One region of the Bradyrhizobium sp. R2.2-H genome, then DNA from elsewhere that is predicted to be linked to it. Evidence: riboswitches for the same ligand, from Rfam matches in the RefSeq annotation. Region 1 holds a riboswitch; each other region holds the start of a gene.
The links. A riboswitch is a leader RNA that binds a small molecule or an ion and turns the genes downstream of it on or off. The one in region 1 is predicted to bind cobalamin.
Positions count from the first base shown of each region.

Region 2: another riboswitch for cobalamin. It lies ahead of EDE08_RS17785 (energy-coupling factor ABC transporter permease); the one in region 1 lies ahead of EDE08_RS07305 (TonB-dependent receptor).
Region 3: another riboswitch for cobalamin. It lies ahead of EDE08_RS39125 (PepSY domain-containing protein); the one in region 1 lies ahead of EDE08_RS07305 (TonB-dependent receptor).

Region 1 covers NZ_SMBR01000002.1:675,248-680,866, forward strand. Annotated here, with positions in the region: gene EDE08_RS07285 (lytic transglycosylase domain-containing protein) at 1-1,080, opposite strand, end outside; gene EDE08_RS07290 (adenylate/guanylate cyclase domain-containing protein) at 1,398-3,134, shown strand; gene EDE08_RS38245 (hypothetical protein) at 3,237-3,413, shown strand; gene EDE08_RS07295 (hypothetical protein) at 3,568-3,780, shown strand; gene EDE08_RS07300 (hypothetical protein) at 4,051-4,308, shown strand; cobalamin riboswitch at 4,403-4,615, shown strand; gene EDE08_RS07305 (TonB-dependent receptor) at 4,729-5,619, shown strand, end outside.
Region 2 covers NZ_SMBR01000006.1:217,524-223,142, forward strand. Annotated here, with positions in the region: gene cbiE (precorrin-6y C5,15-methyltransferase (decarboxylating) subunit CbiE) at 1-698, shown strand, start outside; gene EDE08_RS17765 (cobalamin biosynthesis protein) at 695-1,063, shown strand; gene cobM (precorrin-4 C(11)-methyltransferase) at 1,060-1,842, shown strand; gene EDE08_RS17775 (cobyrinic acid a,c-diamide synthase CobB) at 1,842-3,152, shown strand; gene cobA (uroporphyrinogen-III C-methyltransferase) at 3,149-3,880, shown strand; cobalamin riboswitch at 3,926-4,144, shown strand; gene EDE08_RS17785 (energy-coupling factor ABC transporter permease) at 4,182-4,859, shown strand; gene cobF (precorrin-6A synthase (deacetylating)) at 4,906-5,619, shown strand, end outside.
Region 3 covers NZ_SMBR01000006.1:223,887-229,505, reverse strand. Annotated here, with positions in the region: gene EDE08_RS17825 (NAD-dependent succinate-semialdehyde dehydrogenase) at 55-1,488, opposite strand; gene EDE08_RS17820 (AraC family transcriptional regulator) at 1,758-2,582, shown strand; gene EDE08_RS17815 (O-methyltransferase) at 2,690-3,379, shown strand; gene EDE08_RS17810 (siderophore-interacting protein) at 3,438-4,163, shown strand; partial or broken gene EDE08_RS39125 (PepSY domain-containing protein) at 4,218-4,421, opposite strand; cobalamin riboswitch at 4,463-4,613, opposite strand; gene EDE08_RS17800 (histidine phosphatase family protein) at 4,686-5,258, shown strand; gene cobT (nicotinate-nucleotide--dimethylbenzimidazole phosphoribosyltransferase) at 5,265-5,619, opposite strand, start outside.

The DNA.
Region 1 (5,619 bases):
GGCCGCCGTGCGCACCACGTCGTAGGCGGTCCTGGACTTGCCCTGATCGAGCAGCTTGCGTGCGAGCATGCGGCGCTCGCGCCACCAGGCATCGGTGTCCTGGGCGGACATCATGCCGGGCGCAGCGGCCAGGATCACCTCGGCCGCGTCGTCGATGCGGTCGTTCTGAAGATGCCACTGGGCGCGGCACAGCACATAGCCGAGATCGCGGCGCGCTCCGGCCGACACGTCCTCGAGATAGTCCTTGGCCTTGCTCTCCTTACCGGTGACCGCGGCACAAGCCTTGACGATCGCGAGCTCATCCTCGCCGAGTCGTTTGGCGGCGCGCCTCGCGCCTGCGTAATCCTTGGCGCCGAGGCGCTTGTCCATGCGCGCGCGGTGGTCGTCAGCGGACAGAAGATCGCGAAACGCTTGGTAGGAATCCTCCTCGCTGCGCTCGGACAATTCGTTGGCGCGCCAGGCTTCGCGCACGTGCCGGGCGGCGCTGTCGGTATCGCCTTCAGCGCGCAATACGCGGGCGAGCGCAAACTTGCCCTTGGCGCTGGTCGGCCGGTCCATCGTGAACTTGTGCACGGTGGCGGCGTCGGACTTCTCCTGCCACAGCCGCGCCTCGGCACGGCGGCGGAGCAGGGCGCTGCTCGGCCAGTCCGGATTGGCGGCGAGGAAGGCGGCATAGCGCTTGAAATTGGCCGTGCTCTCGGAATGGCGCAGCATGAACCAGTCGGCGAGTTTCTGTCCGGCGGGATCGGCGATGCGGTCGCGCGCCGCGCTCGCGTCATCCGTCTTGCCCTTGCGCGCGAGATCGATGGAGTCCTTCAGCGCGGCGAGGTCGCCGGTCAGCGGCGGCGGTGCCGTCCTGTCCGCGGGCTCGACCGTCTTCTTCGACTTGCGCTTGACCTCGGCACGCTTGGCGTGCCGTGCCTTGCCGGCAGAAGCATGGCGGTGCTTGCCGGCTTTGGCTTCATGCGTTTTCTTCGGCGCGGCCGATTTCTGGCTGCTTTTCGCGGCCAGTTCCGTGGGAAGGAGGGCCATCGCGGCCACGGCAACGAAACACGCGAGCGAGCGTAGGCACTGGTTCATTGGATGGTCCCCCTGCGAAACCACTACAAACCAAGGTCCGCGACGACATGCGGCTTGAGAATCGAATACCGAACGATGCCGAGGCATCGTCCCGCGTTCCTGACGCTGTCGCAACAATGCGGCGAAAAACGGATGCGCCGTGGGAACTTCCGCAAAGGAGAAAAGGGCAGGATCGTTAACCTTCGTTAACGGCCGGTCTCGCGCGACGGTTGCATGGTACGGGACGCCAGGAGGCCAAGATTGCGCGTGTTCCCGCAGCCAGTCCGGTGTATGGAGTTCCCTCGTTCCGTTCTTTTGGCCTTTGCCTTCCGCAACCCATGCCGATTTTCAACCAGTCGATCCGGCGCAAGATCGTCGGCATCGCCCTCGGATTGATCGTCCTGATGCTGGTCACCTCGATTTTGTCGATGGTGATGTCAAGCCAGGTCGGCGTCCTGCTCGACGAGCTGACCAACCGTTACATCCCGGCCTATAGCCATCTGGCGCGCGCCAGCAGTCGCTCGCTGGAGCGGGGGCTGGCGCTGCGGCGGATGGTCATGACCCGGATGGAGGCGCCGTCGGATGAAGAGGCCTATACAGCGCGCCTTCGCGACGTCGAGGAATCGGACCGCAAGATCGAGGAGGAGGCTGAGGCCGCGCGCAAGCTGATCAACGCGATCATCGAGGACCCCCGGACGTTTTCCGACAATGCCGCGCTTGGACGGATCGATATCCGCATCGAGACCGCCGTCGTCGAGCTGCGCCGAGACCTGAGCGAGGACCACGCGAAGCTCCTCAAGCAGATCGACGCCAGGCAGATGTCCGAGGCGCGCGGCACGCTGGAACACATCGACATGCTGCGCGACCAGTTCAACCGGAAGGTCGATACGATCCGCGGCGATATGCTGGCGCAGGTCTTCTTCTCGACGTCGCAGGTGATCAACCGCCAGCATCAGACCATCATCATTTCGGGTGTCGTGACATTGCTCGCGGCGATCGTCGGATTTGCCTTTGCGCTGCTGGTGTCCAGCGGCATCACGCGTCCGGTACGGCTGCTGCTGGCCGGCACCCGCGAGGTCGAGGCGGGCCGGTTCGACAAGCCCATCGCCGTCTCGACGCAGGACGAGATCGGTGAGCTCGCCGCGGCCTTCAACCGCATGATCGAGCAGTTGCGGCACAACGAGCGCATCCGGGAGACCTTTGGCCGCTACATCGACCCCAAAGTGGTGCAGGGACTGATCGAGCGGCCGGAGGTCGCCATCGACGGTGAGCGCCGGGTCATGACCATCATGTTCTGCGACATGAGCGGCTTCACCTCGATGAGCGAGGGCATGACCCCGCGCGGCCTCGTCAAGGTGATGAACCACTATTTCACCATGATGTCCGGCCCCATCAGGAGCAATCGCGGCGTCATCGACAAATATATCGGCGACGCCATCATGTCCTATTGGGGACCGCCCTTCGTCGAAGAGGACGCGCAGGCCCTGCTCGCCGGGCTTGCCGCCGTCGAGATGGCCGACCAGGTGCCCGCGCTGCAGAAGCAGCTGCCCGATCTGCTCGGTATCCGCGCCATGCCCGCGGCGTGCGATCTGCGGATCGGCATCGCCACCGGCGAGGTCCTGACCGGCAGCATCGGCTCCGAGTTGATGATGAGCTTTACCGTGATGGGCGACGCCGTGAATCTCGCCTCGCGGCTTGAGGCCGTCAACAAGGTCTACGGCACCCGCATCCTGGTCTCGCAAGCGACTGCGGACGCGATTGGATCTCGCCTCGAATTGCGCGAGATCGACCGTCTTGCGGTCGCGGGCCAAAGCGCGCCGCAGGCGATCTTCGAGGTGATGGCGCGACCAGGCGCACTCACCGATGCGCAAGTCAGCCTGCGCACGCACTATGTCGAAGGTCTCGCCGCGTATCGTGCCCGGCGCTTCGACGACGCACGTGCTGCCTTCAACGCGGCGCTCGAGGCGGTCCCCGGCGACGGTCCCTCGCGCGCGATGCTCGGCCGCATCGCGCAGTTCGCGGCGAATCCGCCGGATGCCGCCTGGGACGGCGCCTGGCGGCTCGAGCAGAAATAGGCGGCCGCGGAATAATTGATGCTACCCCATAACGATGTTCGCCGTGACCTATTTCCCGGATTTAGGTTAGCTGTCCTTGTGGCGTTTGACGGGGACACGCCGATGACAGAACTTCAGGACAGGTTGGAACGGTTCGAGACGCTCACCGCCGAATGCGAGCTGATCGCCAAGCTCGCAACCGACGGCACCAAGCGCGAGTTCTATCTGAGGCTCGGGGAACAGTATCGCCAGCTGGCGGTGGATATTCGGCAGGCGATCGCGACCACGGCTGCGGCCTGAGGCCGGCTGAAATCCGTTCTTAACATTTAGCGCGCATTCTCGCAGCACGCGGGCATCGCCAATCTGCGATGGCTCGTGGTGGGAAGGCCGGGGTTCGCTGCAATGCAGCGCACCTCGCGAGTGTCATCGTGCTGTGCCTGACAGGGCAGGTCCCATGCGCCTCGTTGCCGTGATCATATTCGCGCTCATGACGGCTGCCTGCGACCAGGAGCGGGACATCACCGGCTCGACGACGTCGAGCTGTCCGATACGAAACCACAGCTACAATCCACGCGACCTGAACCAGTGCGTCAACGCCTGCAGATCGTGCGATCGCGGCACCACGGTCACCTGCACGACATCCTGCACCCTCAAGGGGGCTCGCTGAGCGGATTGCCTTCTGCCTTGCGAGGCGTCGCAACCGCGCGATCCCCGGCTCCCTATCGTCCTCGCCGTCTCGACCTGATAGGGTCGATCGGAGCAGGGGGACATCGGATGAAATTCGCAAGCTTTGAAATCGACCTCGCCGGAGGTCTCGTGGGAACGGCGAACAGCGCGCAGGCCTCCAGCGGACGTGGCGTCGACGGTGCCGAGGCACCGGAACGATTCACATAGGATAGTCATTGGAAGCAGCGGGCAGGACGCGGAGTCCAATGGAATGGGTATGCTCGATCCCGGCCGGTTCCTGGTATCGTGCTCGCATTGCGATGCCTGGCCGATGGCCGCCAACGTGAAACGTTCAAGCTGGTCGGCATCCCCGCATGAGGTCCGTTTCGTCTGCACGCGCTGCCGGCGCGAAGAGACCGCGATCGTCTCGGCCTCCGGCGAACTGACGCCGATCAAGCGCCTCGACGCTCCGCCGCGGGATGTCGCCGTCGCCTGGGCCCAGGCCCAGCGCCCGCGGGGGCGAACGTAGGCGGCGCAGGGCATTGCTCGATTCGTTGCGGAGCCGGCCGATCGCGCCTGCGGCCAAGATGCCGGCGGTCGATTGACTCCCGGCCTGGACGCCCCGTAGATTGGCCGCTGACGGTTCTCCTCATGGAGATCAAAAGGGAACGTGGTGCGAGATGTCCCAAGGCGGGATCGTCTCAATGCCATGGCTGCCCCCGCAACTGTAAGCGGTGAATCTCTCGTCCTATGCCACTGGGAATCTCGGTCCTGGGAAGGCGACGCAGAGGTAACGACCCGCGAGCCAGGAGACCTGCCGTCAGCCGTGGTCACACGCGAAGATGTCGGTCGGGGAGTACAGACATTAGCTTTGCCGGAGCCATCGATCCTCCGCCGTAAAGCCTCGTTCGCTGTGACGTGCCACTGACGTCATGCCGAGGTTACAATTGTGTCCCGTATTGTCACTGCCGCCGGGCGCCGCTGCGCCGGCATCGTTGCGGCCGTTTCGCTGTATTCGCTCGATCACTCCATCGTCCACGCCCAGCAGTCCGTCGCCGAGCAACTGCCGCCGGTCGAAGTGACCAGATCCGACGATCAGAACCGTACGCGTGCCAGGGCGATTGGCGATGGCGAGGCGGGGCGGCGCCGAGCGGCGCCGGACGGGGCGCCGAGTGGGATCGGCTCGTCCGGCTCGGGCAACGAGGCCGCCGCCGGCAATGGCGGGATCGTCGGCGCGGCCACGACCGTCATTACGGCCACGGACATCGCTCATGCGCCGTCGCAGACGCTGGCCGAGATCATCGCGACGCAAGTGCCGGGCGCCCAGATCACGACGTTCTATGGCGGCCAGATCGGTGCCAAGACCAGTGTCGACCTGCGCGGCTTCGGTGCCTTCGCCACGGCCAATACGCTGGTGCTGGTCAACGGACGGCGGCTGAACGACATCGATATGGCGCAGGTGGACCTCTCCACCATCCCGCTCAATGCCATCGAGCGCATCGAGATCACGCGCGGCAATTCCGGTGCGGTGCTGTATGGTGACAATGCGGTCGGCGGCGTCATCAACGTCGTCACCAAGAACGGCGTCGGTGGCCCGCCCGTGACAGCGCGCATCGAGGCCGGTTTCGGCTCGTTCAATACCAGGCTCGGCAACGTCTCGGCCGCGATCAATTCCGGTCCGTGGTCGACCTCGTTCTACGGCAATGCCGTCAGGACGGACGGCTACCGCGACAACAATCGCTATTCCCAGGAGAACGGCGTCGGCAATCTGAACTACACGACGCCGGGCCTGACCGCCTTCCTGACCGTCACCGGTGACAATCAGGAGCTGCGACTGCCG
Region 2 (5,619 bases), on a different contig from region 1:
GATGGGGCGGCTCACTCGTGTGGACTCTCGCTGCGCTTGGCGGCCCACGCGAACGTATCGACCAGCATCGCGCAGATCTCTTTGCCGGGGATGTTGCAGGCAATCTGGTGGCGGTGGCGGTGCAGGCGCATGGAGGCCACGGCATTCCCCGCAGTTCGGGATTGTCGGACGATCTCTTCGTCCATGACGGCCAGATCACCAAGCGGCCGGTGCGTGCGCTCGCCCTCTCGGCGCTGGCGCCGCGGCCCGGCGAACGGCTGTGGGACGTCGGCGCCGGTTCGGGCTCGATCTCGGTGGAGTGGGGGCTGTGCGGCGGGACGGCCACGGCCATCGAGCTGCGCGAGGATCGCGCCGCGAACATTCGCAGCAATGCCGCCGCGTTCGGATTGGCGCACCGGATCACCATCGTTTCGGGGAAGGCGCCCGAAGCCCTTGCCGCGCTGGAGCCGCCGGATGCCGTCTTCATCGGCGGCGGCCTTGATGGCGCGATGTACGATGCCATCTGGGCGCGCCTCTCGCCTGGAGCGCGGTTTGTCGCACATTCGGTCACGCTGGAGACGGAAGCGCTGCTCGGCGAGCTGCACCAGCGCCATGGCGGCGATCTGATGCGGGTTGAAATCGCGCATGCGGCCCCTCTCGGTCGCTACCGCTCCTGGGAGGCGACGCGGCCGGTGGTGCAATGGAGTGCGGTCCGATGAAGGTCGCCGGTCTGGGCTTCAAGAGCGATGTGACGCTGGCCTCGCTGCGCGAGGCGCTCGCGACAGCCGGCGGCTCCGAAGGTCTTGCGGCATTTGCGACCGTCAGCGACAAGGCGAACGCGGAGGCGCTGAAGCAGCTCGCGCGTGAATGCGGCATACCGATCAAAGCCGTTCCGGCCGACAGGCTGGCCGGCATCGACACGCCGACGCAGTCAAAACTCGTAATCGAAAAGTTCGGGACGGGATCGGTCGCCGAAGCCGCAGCGCTCGTAGCCGCCGGTCCCCGCGCGCGGCTGATCGCGACGCGCGTGGTCTCGCAGGATCGCACCGCGACCGCGGCGATCGCCGAAGGAGACGGCACATGACGGTGCATTTCATCGGCGCCGGCCCGGGCGCGCCCGATTTGCTGACGCTGCGCGGCCGCGATCTGATCGCCGCCTCTCCGGTCTGTCTCTATGCCGGCTCGCTGGTGCCGGAGGGCGTGCTGGCGCATTGCCCGCCCGGGGCACGCATCGTCGACACCGCGCCTCTGTCGCTCGACGAGATCATCGCGGAGATTGCCGCCGCGCATGCGGAAGGCAAGGATGTCTCGCGGTTGCATTCCGGCGATCTCTCGATCTGGTCGGCGATGGGCGAGCAGCTCCGCCGCCTGCGTGCGCTCGGCATTCCCTATTCGGTCACGCCTGGCGTTCCGTCCTTCTCGGCTGCTGCGGCCGCGCTGGAGGCCGAGCTGACGCTGCCCGGACTTGCCCAGACGGTGGTGCTGACGCGCACGCCCGGCCGCGCCAGTGCGATGCCTGAAGGCGAGAAGCTCGCCGCGTTCGCCGCGACCGGCGCGGTGCTCGCGATCCATCTGTCGATCCACCTGCTCGACAAGGTCGTGGCCGAGCTGATGCCGCATTATAGCGTGGACTGCCCCGTCGCGATCGTCTGGCGCGCGAGCTGGCCGGACCAGCGCATCGTCCGCGCGACACTGGGCACGCTCGATACAGCTGTGGGCGGCGAGATGGAGCGCACCGCGCTGATCCTGGTCGGCAGGACGCTTGGTGCTGCGGATTTCGACGAGAGCCGTCTCTATGCCGCCGACTACGACCGCCGCTATCGGCCGGTCGGCGCCGAGCCGCGTTTTCCGGAGGCATCGTGATGGCCGCAGCGCTCGTCATCTCCGCGCCGGCCTCCGGCGTCGGCAAGACCACGCTGACTCTGGCGCTCGCCCGCGCCTGGCGCAATCGCGGATTGAACGTGCAGTGTTTCAAGAGCGGGCCGGACTATATCGATCCCGCGTTCCACGCCGCCGCAACGGGCCGCGCCTCCGTCAACGTCGACAGCTGGGCGATGGATCGCGGCACCATTGCGCATCTCGTCAGCCGCGGCGCCGACACCGACGTCGTGCTCGCCGAGGGCTCGATGGGCCTGTTCGACGGCGTCGCCGCGCGCGGCGTCTGCGGCACCGGTGCCACTGCCGACATTGCGGAGATGCTGGGCTGGCCGGTGGTTCTGGTGATCGATCCGTCGGGCCAGGCGCAGACTGCGGCGGCGATCGCCGCAGGGCTTCGCGATTATCGCGCCGGCGTGCGCCTTGCGGGCGTCGTGCTCAACCGCGTCGCCAGCCCGCGTCATGAAGACCTGGTGCGGCGTGCGCTTGTTGATGCCGGCATCGCGGTGTTCGGCGCGCTGCCGCGTCATGCCGAGATCAGCCTGCCGAAGCGGCATCTTGGCCTGGTGCAGGCCGAGGAGCGGGCCGAGATCGGGAAGCTGATCGACGAGGCCGCGCGCTTCGTCGCCGAGCATGCCGATCTCGATGAAGTGTTGCGATCGGCGGCTCGCTGGTTGCCGCAACCCGCCGCGAACGGTCTCAACGTGGCGCCACCCGGGCAACGCATTGCGCTCGCCCGCGACGCGGCTTTCTCCTTCGTCTATCCGCACATGCTGGAGGCTTGGCGCGCGGCGGGCGCCGAGATCTCGACATTCTCGCCGCTTGCCGATGAAACGCCTGATGCGAGCGCCGACGTCTGCTGGCTTCCAGGCGGCTATCCCGAACTACACGCCGGCAAGCTCGCGGCCAACGCGCGCTTTCGCAGCGGCCTGCGCGCCTTCGCCGAGACACGGCCGGTGCACGGCGAGTGCGGAGGCTATATGGTTCTGGGCACAAGCCTCACCGATGCCGACTGCGTCCGCCATGAGATGACGGGGCTGCTTGGCCTCGAGACCAGCTTTGCCAAACGCCGCATGCATCTGGGCTATCGTCTAGCCGAACTGGCTGCGCCGATGCCGGGGCATCAGCCCGGTGCACGCCTGCGCGGTCACGAGTTCCACTATTCGACGATCCTCGCGCAGCCGGATGCGCCGCTCGCGGTCGTGCACGATGCGACGGGCGCCGTCATGGCCGAGACCGGCTCGCGGCGCGGCCACGCCACCGGTACGTTCTTTCATCTGATCGCGGAGGACCGGTGAAAGGATTCGTGTCGTTCATTTCCGCCGGACCCGGCGATCCCGAGTTGCTCACAGTGAGGGGCGCTGCGCGGCTGAGCGAGGCCGACGTCGTGCTCTATGACGACCTCGCCTCCGGCGCGATTCTGGATCTCGCCAGGCCCGGCGCCAATCTCGTCGCGGTGGGAAAGCGGGCAGGGCGGCCCTCGACCAAGCAGCACCACGTCAACCGTCTCCTGGTCGACTATGCCGCGACAGGCGCGCGCGTGGTGCGTCTCAAGTCCGGCGATGCCGGCATTTTCGGCAGGCTCGAGGAGGAGCTGGAGACGCTGCGCGAAGCCGGCATCGACTACGAGATCGTTCCCGGTGTCACATCGGCCTGCGTCGCCGCCGCCCAGGCCGGCATCCCCCTGACCCGTCGGCATACCTCCCGCCGGGTGCAGTTCATCACGGGGGCCGATGTCAGCGGCGAGCTGCCGTCCAACCTGAACTGGGCGGCGCTGGCCGATCCCGAGGCCACGACCGTGGTCTATATGGGCCGGCGCACCTTTCCGGCGCTTGCCGCAAAATTGATCGCGCACGGCCTCGCCCCGAACACGCCCGCACTGTTTGCCGAATCCCTCGGCCGTCCCGACGAGCGGCTCGTCCGCACCACCATTGCCGAGCTCGCCGAGCAGCTTGCGCGGGGCGGCGCCGCGTCCACGGCGGCCGTGATCCTGTTCGGCGCGCTGGCAGGGGATTATCCGTCATGACGGCGGCGGTCGCCCTTCGCCTCTTGACGCCCGGCTCGCGAAAGGCGCACACAGGAGAGGCATGGTGCTCAACGCGGCGCAAAGCGCCGGAGCATAATCGGGAATGGGGGTGGGCGGACCCAGTTGCGGCGCCCAAAACCCCAGCCGCCCCCGCGACTGTCAGCGGTGAGGGGCTCCGAATCGCCACTGGGCCGCAAGGTTCGGGAAGGCCGGAGAACCCAGTGAACCGCGAGCCAGGAGACCGGCCCTGCACGTTGTGAGACCAAGGCCGTCGGGTGTGACGGCAGGAAGGAATTGAGCCATGCATATCGAACCGGGAATCGTCACGGGCGCCAAGCTCGTATTGAGTTACGCAACCGGCATCGCCGCAGGCGGCGTCGCGCTGAAGCTGGCGGCCGAAACCGTCCGCGCGCAGGGCGTCGGCTCGTTCGCCGCGCGCACGCTCGCCACCACGGGCCTCGTCTTCACCTTCTTCCAGGTCCTGCCGCACTTCCCGGTCGGCGTCTCCGAAGTGCACTTCATCCTCGGCTCGACCTTGTTCCTGCTCTTTGGTGCTGCGCCCGCCGCCTTCGGCCTCGCGTTTGGCCTGCTGCTCCAGGGGCTGTTGTTCGAGCCCGCCGACCTGCCGCAATACGGCATGAACGTCACCACGCTGCTGGTGCCGCTGTTCGCGATCCAGGCCATCGCCACGCGCATCATTTCGCGCAACACCGCCTATGTCGACCTGAAGTACGGTCAGGCGCTGGCGCTGTCGACGACTTATCAAGCGGGTGTTGTCGCCTGGGTGGCGTTCTGGGCGCTCTACGGCTCCGGCTTTGCCATGAGCAACCTCGCCAACATCGCGACCTTCGCGGCCTCCTACGCGCTGGTCATCGTGATCGAGCCGCTGGCAGACCTCGCAGTGCTGGCGCTGGCGAAGTCGCTGCGCGGGGTCACCGCGCCCGGCCTCGTCACTCCGCGCCTGCACAGCGGCGCCTGAGAGACAAGCGAAAGGGCGGCCGTTGCGGCCGCCCATCGCGCTCGCGATGCTCACGCTCTCCCTGATAGGCATCGGTTGCGGCGATCCCGGGCAGCTCACGCGCGCCGCGATCGCTGCCATCAACGCGGCCGATCTCGTCCTGATCCCGCGCAAGGGGGCTGCAAAGTCCGATCTCGCCGATCTCAGGCGAACGATCTGCGCGGACGTGCTCACCAGTGACAAGACAGCCATCGCCGAATTCGACCTTCCCGTGCGCGACGCCGGTGAAGCCGATTACCGCAAGGGCGTCGACGATTGGCACGATGCGGTTGCCGCGACCTGGTCGCAGACGATCGTGAGGCATCTCGATGGTGAGGGCAAGGTTGCGCTGCTGATCTGGGGCGATCCGTCGCTCTACGACTCCTCGCTACGCATTGCACGCCGGCTGAACCCGTTGCCGGCGATCGAAGTCGTGCCCGGCATCACCTCGATCCAGGCGCTTTGCGCGGCGCATGCGCTGCCGCTCAACGACATCGGCGAACCGTTCCTGGTCACGACTGGGCGGCGCTTGCGTGACGGCGGCTGGCCGCAAGGCGTCGATACCGTTGTGGTGATGCTCGACGGCGGCACGGCGTTCCAGTCGCTCGATCCGGATCGTTTGCATATCTGGTGGGGCGCCTATCTCAGCATGCCCGATCAGATCATCATGTCCGGCGCGCTAGCCGAAGTGGGGCCGCGCATCGTGACCGCGCGGCAGGAAGCGCGCGAGCGGCACGGCTGG
Region 3 (5,619 bases), on a different contig from region 1:
TTCTGCCCGCTGTCATTCCGGGGGCGCGCCCCGGAATGACAGCGCGACTTTTCCTTACGCGCTCGCCTGGGTCACGAACTTCGTGTTGAGATAGCCCTCGATCGCCTCGAGGCCGCCTTCGGAGCCGTAGCCGGAATCCTTGATGCCGCCGAACGGCACTTCGGGCAATGCGAGGCCGTGATGGTTGATCGACACCATGCCGCTCTCGATGTCGGCACCGATGGCCTGCATCGTCTTGGTCGAGGTGGTGTAGGCATAGGCCGCCAGGCCGTAAGGCAGGCGGTTGGCCTCAGCCACCACCTCGTCATAGCTGCGGAACGAGGTGATCGGCGCCACCGGGCCGAACGGCTCCTCGTTCATGATGCGGGCATCGCGCGGCACGTCCGTGAGCACCGTCGGCTCGAAGAAGAAGCCTTCATTGCCGATGCGCTTGCCGCCGGCCTTGACCTTGGCGCCGCGCTGGACCGCGTCGGAGACGAGGCCCTCCATGGCATCGACGCGGCGCGGATTCGCCAGCGGTCCCATGCGCGTGTCCTTGTCGAGGCCGTTGCCGACCTTGAGGCTCTTGGCCGCCGCCACGAACTTGTCGACGAAGGGCTCGTAGACGCTCTCATGCACCAGGAAGCGCGTCGGCGAGACGCAGACCTGGCCGGCGTTGCGGAACTTGTTGGCCGACAGGATTTTTGCGGCGTTGTCGAGGTCCGCGTCCGCGAACACGATCGCCGGCGCATGGCCGCCCAGCTCCATGGTGACGCGCTTCATGTGCAAGCCCGCGAGCGCAGCCAGATGCTTGCCGACGGCGGTCGAGCCGGTGAAGCTGATCTTGCGGATGATCGGATGCGGAATGAGATATTCCGACACCTCCGCCGGCACGCCGAACACCAGCTGCACGACGCCGGCCGGAATGCCCGCATCCACATAGGCCCGCACCAGCTCCATGCAGCTCGCAGGCGTCTCTTCCGGGCCCTTGACGATGATCGAGCAGCCGGCGGCGAGCGCCGCCGAGATCTTGCGCACCGCCTGGTTGATCGGGAAATTCCAGGGCGTGAAGGCGGCGACCGGGCCGACCGGCTCCTTGGTCACGAGCTGGGTGACGTTGCCCATCCGCGGCGGCACGATGCGGCCATAGGCGCGGCGCGCCTCTTCCGCGAACCAGTCGATGAGGTCGCCGGCCAGCATGGTCTCGCCCTGCGCTTCCACCACCGGCTTGCCCTGTTCCATCGTCATCACGGGCGCGATCTCGGCGGCGCGCGAGCGGATGATGTCGGCGGCCTTGCGCATCAGCTTGTAGCGGTCGAACGGCGGGGTCTTGCGCCAGATCTCGAAGCCCGCCTTGGCCGCTTCCAGCGCGCGATCGAGGTCGGCGCGCGAGGCATGCGGGGTCTTGCCGATCGGCTGGCCGGTGGCGGGATTGAGGATGTCCTCCGACTTGCCGGACGAACCATCGGTCCACTCGCCGGCGATGAACATCTGAACTTTCGGGTACATCCGTGCTGCCTCCTGCATGATTTTCAGTCTTCGACGGGTTGGCGCCGCCATCTCGAGCCGGCGCAGAGCTACACCGAAAGACAGCCGGCGAAAAGAGATCCGTGATGCCGCCCGCAGCGCATCGCTGACCTTCCCGGGCACTATCTCGTGGAGGCAAATCCACGGTTAGAACCGATCGAGATTGGGGCGGCGCGCATTGCAAGTCTCGCCCGCGGGCCAGATATTGCCGGGAGCCAGTCAATCGCATCCAAATCGGTCATCCGCCCACCATGCCCTTCTTCCGGCTCGACGACGGCGACCTTCGTCCCGACGAATCCATGGATTTCAACCCGGAGGACGTGCCGCGCGCCATCGCAGCCTTCGGCGGCGAGATGGTCACAAAGGGAACGGAGGTGGCCATGCACGCCCATACCAAGGACGAACTCGTCCTGGCCCGGCGCGGCATCGTCAGGCTGGAAGCCGGGCGAAACATGTGGATCGTGCCGCCGCGCTGCGCGGTCTGGATTCCCGGCCATGTTGCGCATGGCGTGAGCGTCGCTGGAGATGTCGAGGTCTATTGCCTGTTCGTGGAGCCGAATGCGGCACCGGCGCTGCCGCGGCAATGCTGCACGCTGACGATATCCCCTTTGCTGGAACGTCTGCTGGTCCATGCCTCGCACATGCCGGCCCTCTACGACGTCGACGGGCCAGACGGGCGGATCGCGGCAGTGCTGCTGGATCAGCTCTCGCTGGCGCCTGTCGAAGAGCTGCGTTTTCCCATGCCGGCCGATTCCAGGTTGCGCAGGATCGCGAGCGCGATGATGGCCGCCCCTTCCGACCGCGCGACGATCGAGGACTGGGGCCGCCGCATGGCTGTTGCTCCCAGAACCCTGACCCGCACCCTGCAACGCGAGACCGGCATGAGCTTCGGCCGCTGGCGCCAGCAACTCCACATCCTCATCGCGCTTCAGCGCCTCGACCAGGGAGCGTCGGTGCAGGCTGTGGCGCTCGATCTCGGCTATGAGGGCGCGAGCGCCTTCGTCACCATGTTCCGCAAAGCCCTGGGCAAGCCGCCCGCGCGATACCTCGCCGAGCGCCGCGTCCTCGCGCACTGACCGGAAATCGCAATCGATTGTCACGTTCGCGGAATGCGGCCGGCAGACCGATTCCGTATTCAGGCTCCAAGGCCCGTCCGCGGGCGCATTATCCGGAGCCGAGAAACATGGATTCCCTCAGCCAAGGCCTTGTCGCCGACGTTCTTCTTCGTCTTCATCGGGAAGCGGAGGCGGCCGATGCGCCGCTGATGCAAGCCATGGGCGAAGCAACCGATCAGCAGGGTGCCATCAGGCACTTCATCGAATCCGAGACCAGGGATCTCGCGGGGGTCTATCGCGGGCTCGCGGACAATTTTCTGAATGTGTCGCCCGAGTTCGGACGGTTTCTCTACCTCTGCGCCCGCGCCTGCAAGGCGACCCGCATCGTGGAGTTCGGCTCTTCGATGGGGATTTCCGCCATCTACATGGCCGCCGCCTTGCGCGACATGAGCGGCGGCCGCCTGATCGGGACCGATCTCGAGCCCGCCAAGATCGCGCGTGCACGCGCCAACCTCGCTGCCGCAGGGCTCGACGACCTGGTCGAATTTCGCGTCGGCGATGCGCGCGAAACCCTCAAGGCCGGCATCGGCGGCGAGATCGACATGGTGATGCTCGACGGCGCGTTTACGCTCTATCTTCCCATCCTGAAGCTGCTCGAGCCCCACCTGAAGTGCGGCGCAGTGATCATTGGCGAGAACGCGTTTGCGGAAGGCGCGGGCTATCTCGACTACGTGCGCGATCCCCAGAATGGCTATCTCTCGCTGCCGCTGCCGTTCAATCCGGGGCGCGGCAACGAACTGACCATCAGGACCAGGTAGTCCCGGCGGCGGCTGAGAAATGATTGGAGCCACTTTGAACGAGCCCGACCAACCCCGGATGTCCGAGCCATCGAAGCCGCCGCAGGGACGGGTCACGCGCATGTTGCTGCAATGGCTCATGCGCCCTGCGCGCATCGCCGGGATCGAGGTGCTCTCACCCCGCTTTCGGTCGATCGCGATCGAGGGCGACGCACTCAGGGGCCTTGCATGGACCGTGGGTCAGAAGATCCAGGTCGCGATGGGATCCGGCCTGAGCGCGCGAACCTACACGCCGATGTCGTGGGACGCGGAGAACGGACGCACGACATTGCTGGCTTTCGCGCACGGCAGCGGTCCTGGCAGCCGATGGGCAAGCAGCTTGCAGGAAGGCGACATATGCTGGCTCTTCGGCCCGCGCCGCTCACTCGAACCTTCCGCGGGAGAACCGCCCCTAGTTGTGTTCGGCGATGAAACCTCATTCGGCCTTGCTTCGGCACTCCAGGAGAGCCGACAGGCGGGCGGCACAATCCACGTGTTCGAAGTTTCCGATGCCGCAGAAGCAGGTCCCGTTCTGGCGGCGATCGGTCTCGCCAGCGCGACACTGATCGCGCGCAGCGCCGAGGATGCCCATCTCGCAGCCGTCGAGGCCGAACTGCTGCGCTTTTCCGCAAGCGCGCATTTCGTCCTGACCGGCAAGGCTTCGTCGATCCAGCGTATCAGCCGGGCCCTGAAAGCGGCCGGCGTCGCAACATCGCGGATGAGGACCAAGGCCTATTGGGCGCCGGGCAAGACAGGATTGGATTGACGCAAACGCCGCCAGCCGATGACGATGCCCGCGATCGAGAATGCCAGCCCGAGTGCGCTCGCTGCACGTCGTGTCGAGCACCACCTCGCCGGTCGATGACGAGACATAGACCTCCGTCCTGGCGGCATCGCCGAGGGCAGCGCGGAACAACGGCCGGTGGCGATCGAATCCATTCGGCACGCTCCATTGATCGCAGTCAGAATGCCCGGTGATCGTGGCGCCTGTTGCGTCGAGTCCACGCTGACGGGCGTGAGCCCGGTGATGGCAAGCTCGACGCCCTTCGACTCCTGTCGTCTTGCAATGTTGAGCTGCATGCCGCCGGCCGCCGCGCAGACGTTCTTGCGCAGGATGTCGTGGTTGCGGGGGCAGCCGCGGCATTGGGGACAAGTTTCCCCGCACCGCATTCCCTTTTCATTCCCTCTCGGGGAAACCGTCGCGATCGTCTAGGATTGCCATCATGACAGAGTCAATGCGCCAGTTGCGGCGGTGTAGCCACAGCGACCAACTTCCCTGGAGATGAGCATGGAAGGCGAGACCTTCCTCTGGCTGGTACGGCATGCGACCGTCGAGGGCGTGGCGGGGACGATCCATGCGGCGGATGCGCGGGCGGATCTCGGCGACCACGCAGCTTTGGCGGCTCTGCGGCAGCTCTTGCCGCCGGATGCCACCAGCTATGCCAGCCCGTCGCGGCGCACCGTCGAGACCGCGCGCGCACTGGGGTGCGAACCGGAATTGGTCAGCGAATTCCGCGAGCAGGATTTCGGCGACTGGACCGGCCGTCGGCATGACGAGCTCGCCGCGACCGGTGGCGAGACTTACGCGCAGTTCTGGCACGATCCGGCGCACGGACGGCCGCCGAACGGCGAAAGTTTTGCGGATCAGGTCGCCCGCGTTCGGCTGGGTCTGTCGCGGATCGGGGCCGGATCGGCAACGCTCGTCGTGCATTCCGGCACCATCCGCGCCGCGCTCTGCATCGCATTGGACCTGACGCCGCAGGCCGCCTTGCGCTTCGTGATCGATCCGCTGTCGCTGACCCGGATCGACCGGCTCGCGGCGGGCTGGCGCGTCGTCTCCGTCAACCAGCGCGTGGCTTGAGCCGCATCAGGCCGGGCGATCCGGCACGTTGGCCTGCGCGAACGTCGCCATGCCGTTGTGAAGCGCGCAGGCCGCGCGGACCAGCGGCAGCGCGATGGCCGCCCCGGATCCCTCGCCGAGCCTGAGATCGAGGCTGATCGGCGGCTGAACGTTCAGCGCGCGCAGCACCAGCCGATGCCCCTGCTCCGCCGATTGATGCGAGGCGAGCTGGAACGGCTGGCAGGACGGATTGAGACGCGCCGCCGCCAGCGCCGCGACGGACACGATGAAGCCGTCGATCAACACCGGAATGCGGGCTTGCGCCGCCGCAATGATCGCGCCCGAGATCGCCGCGATCTCGAGGCCGCCGACGGCGCACAGG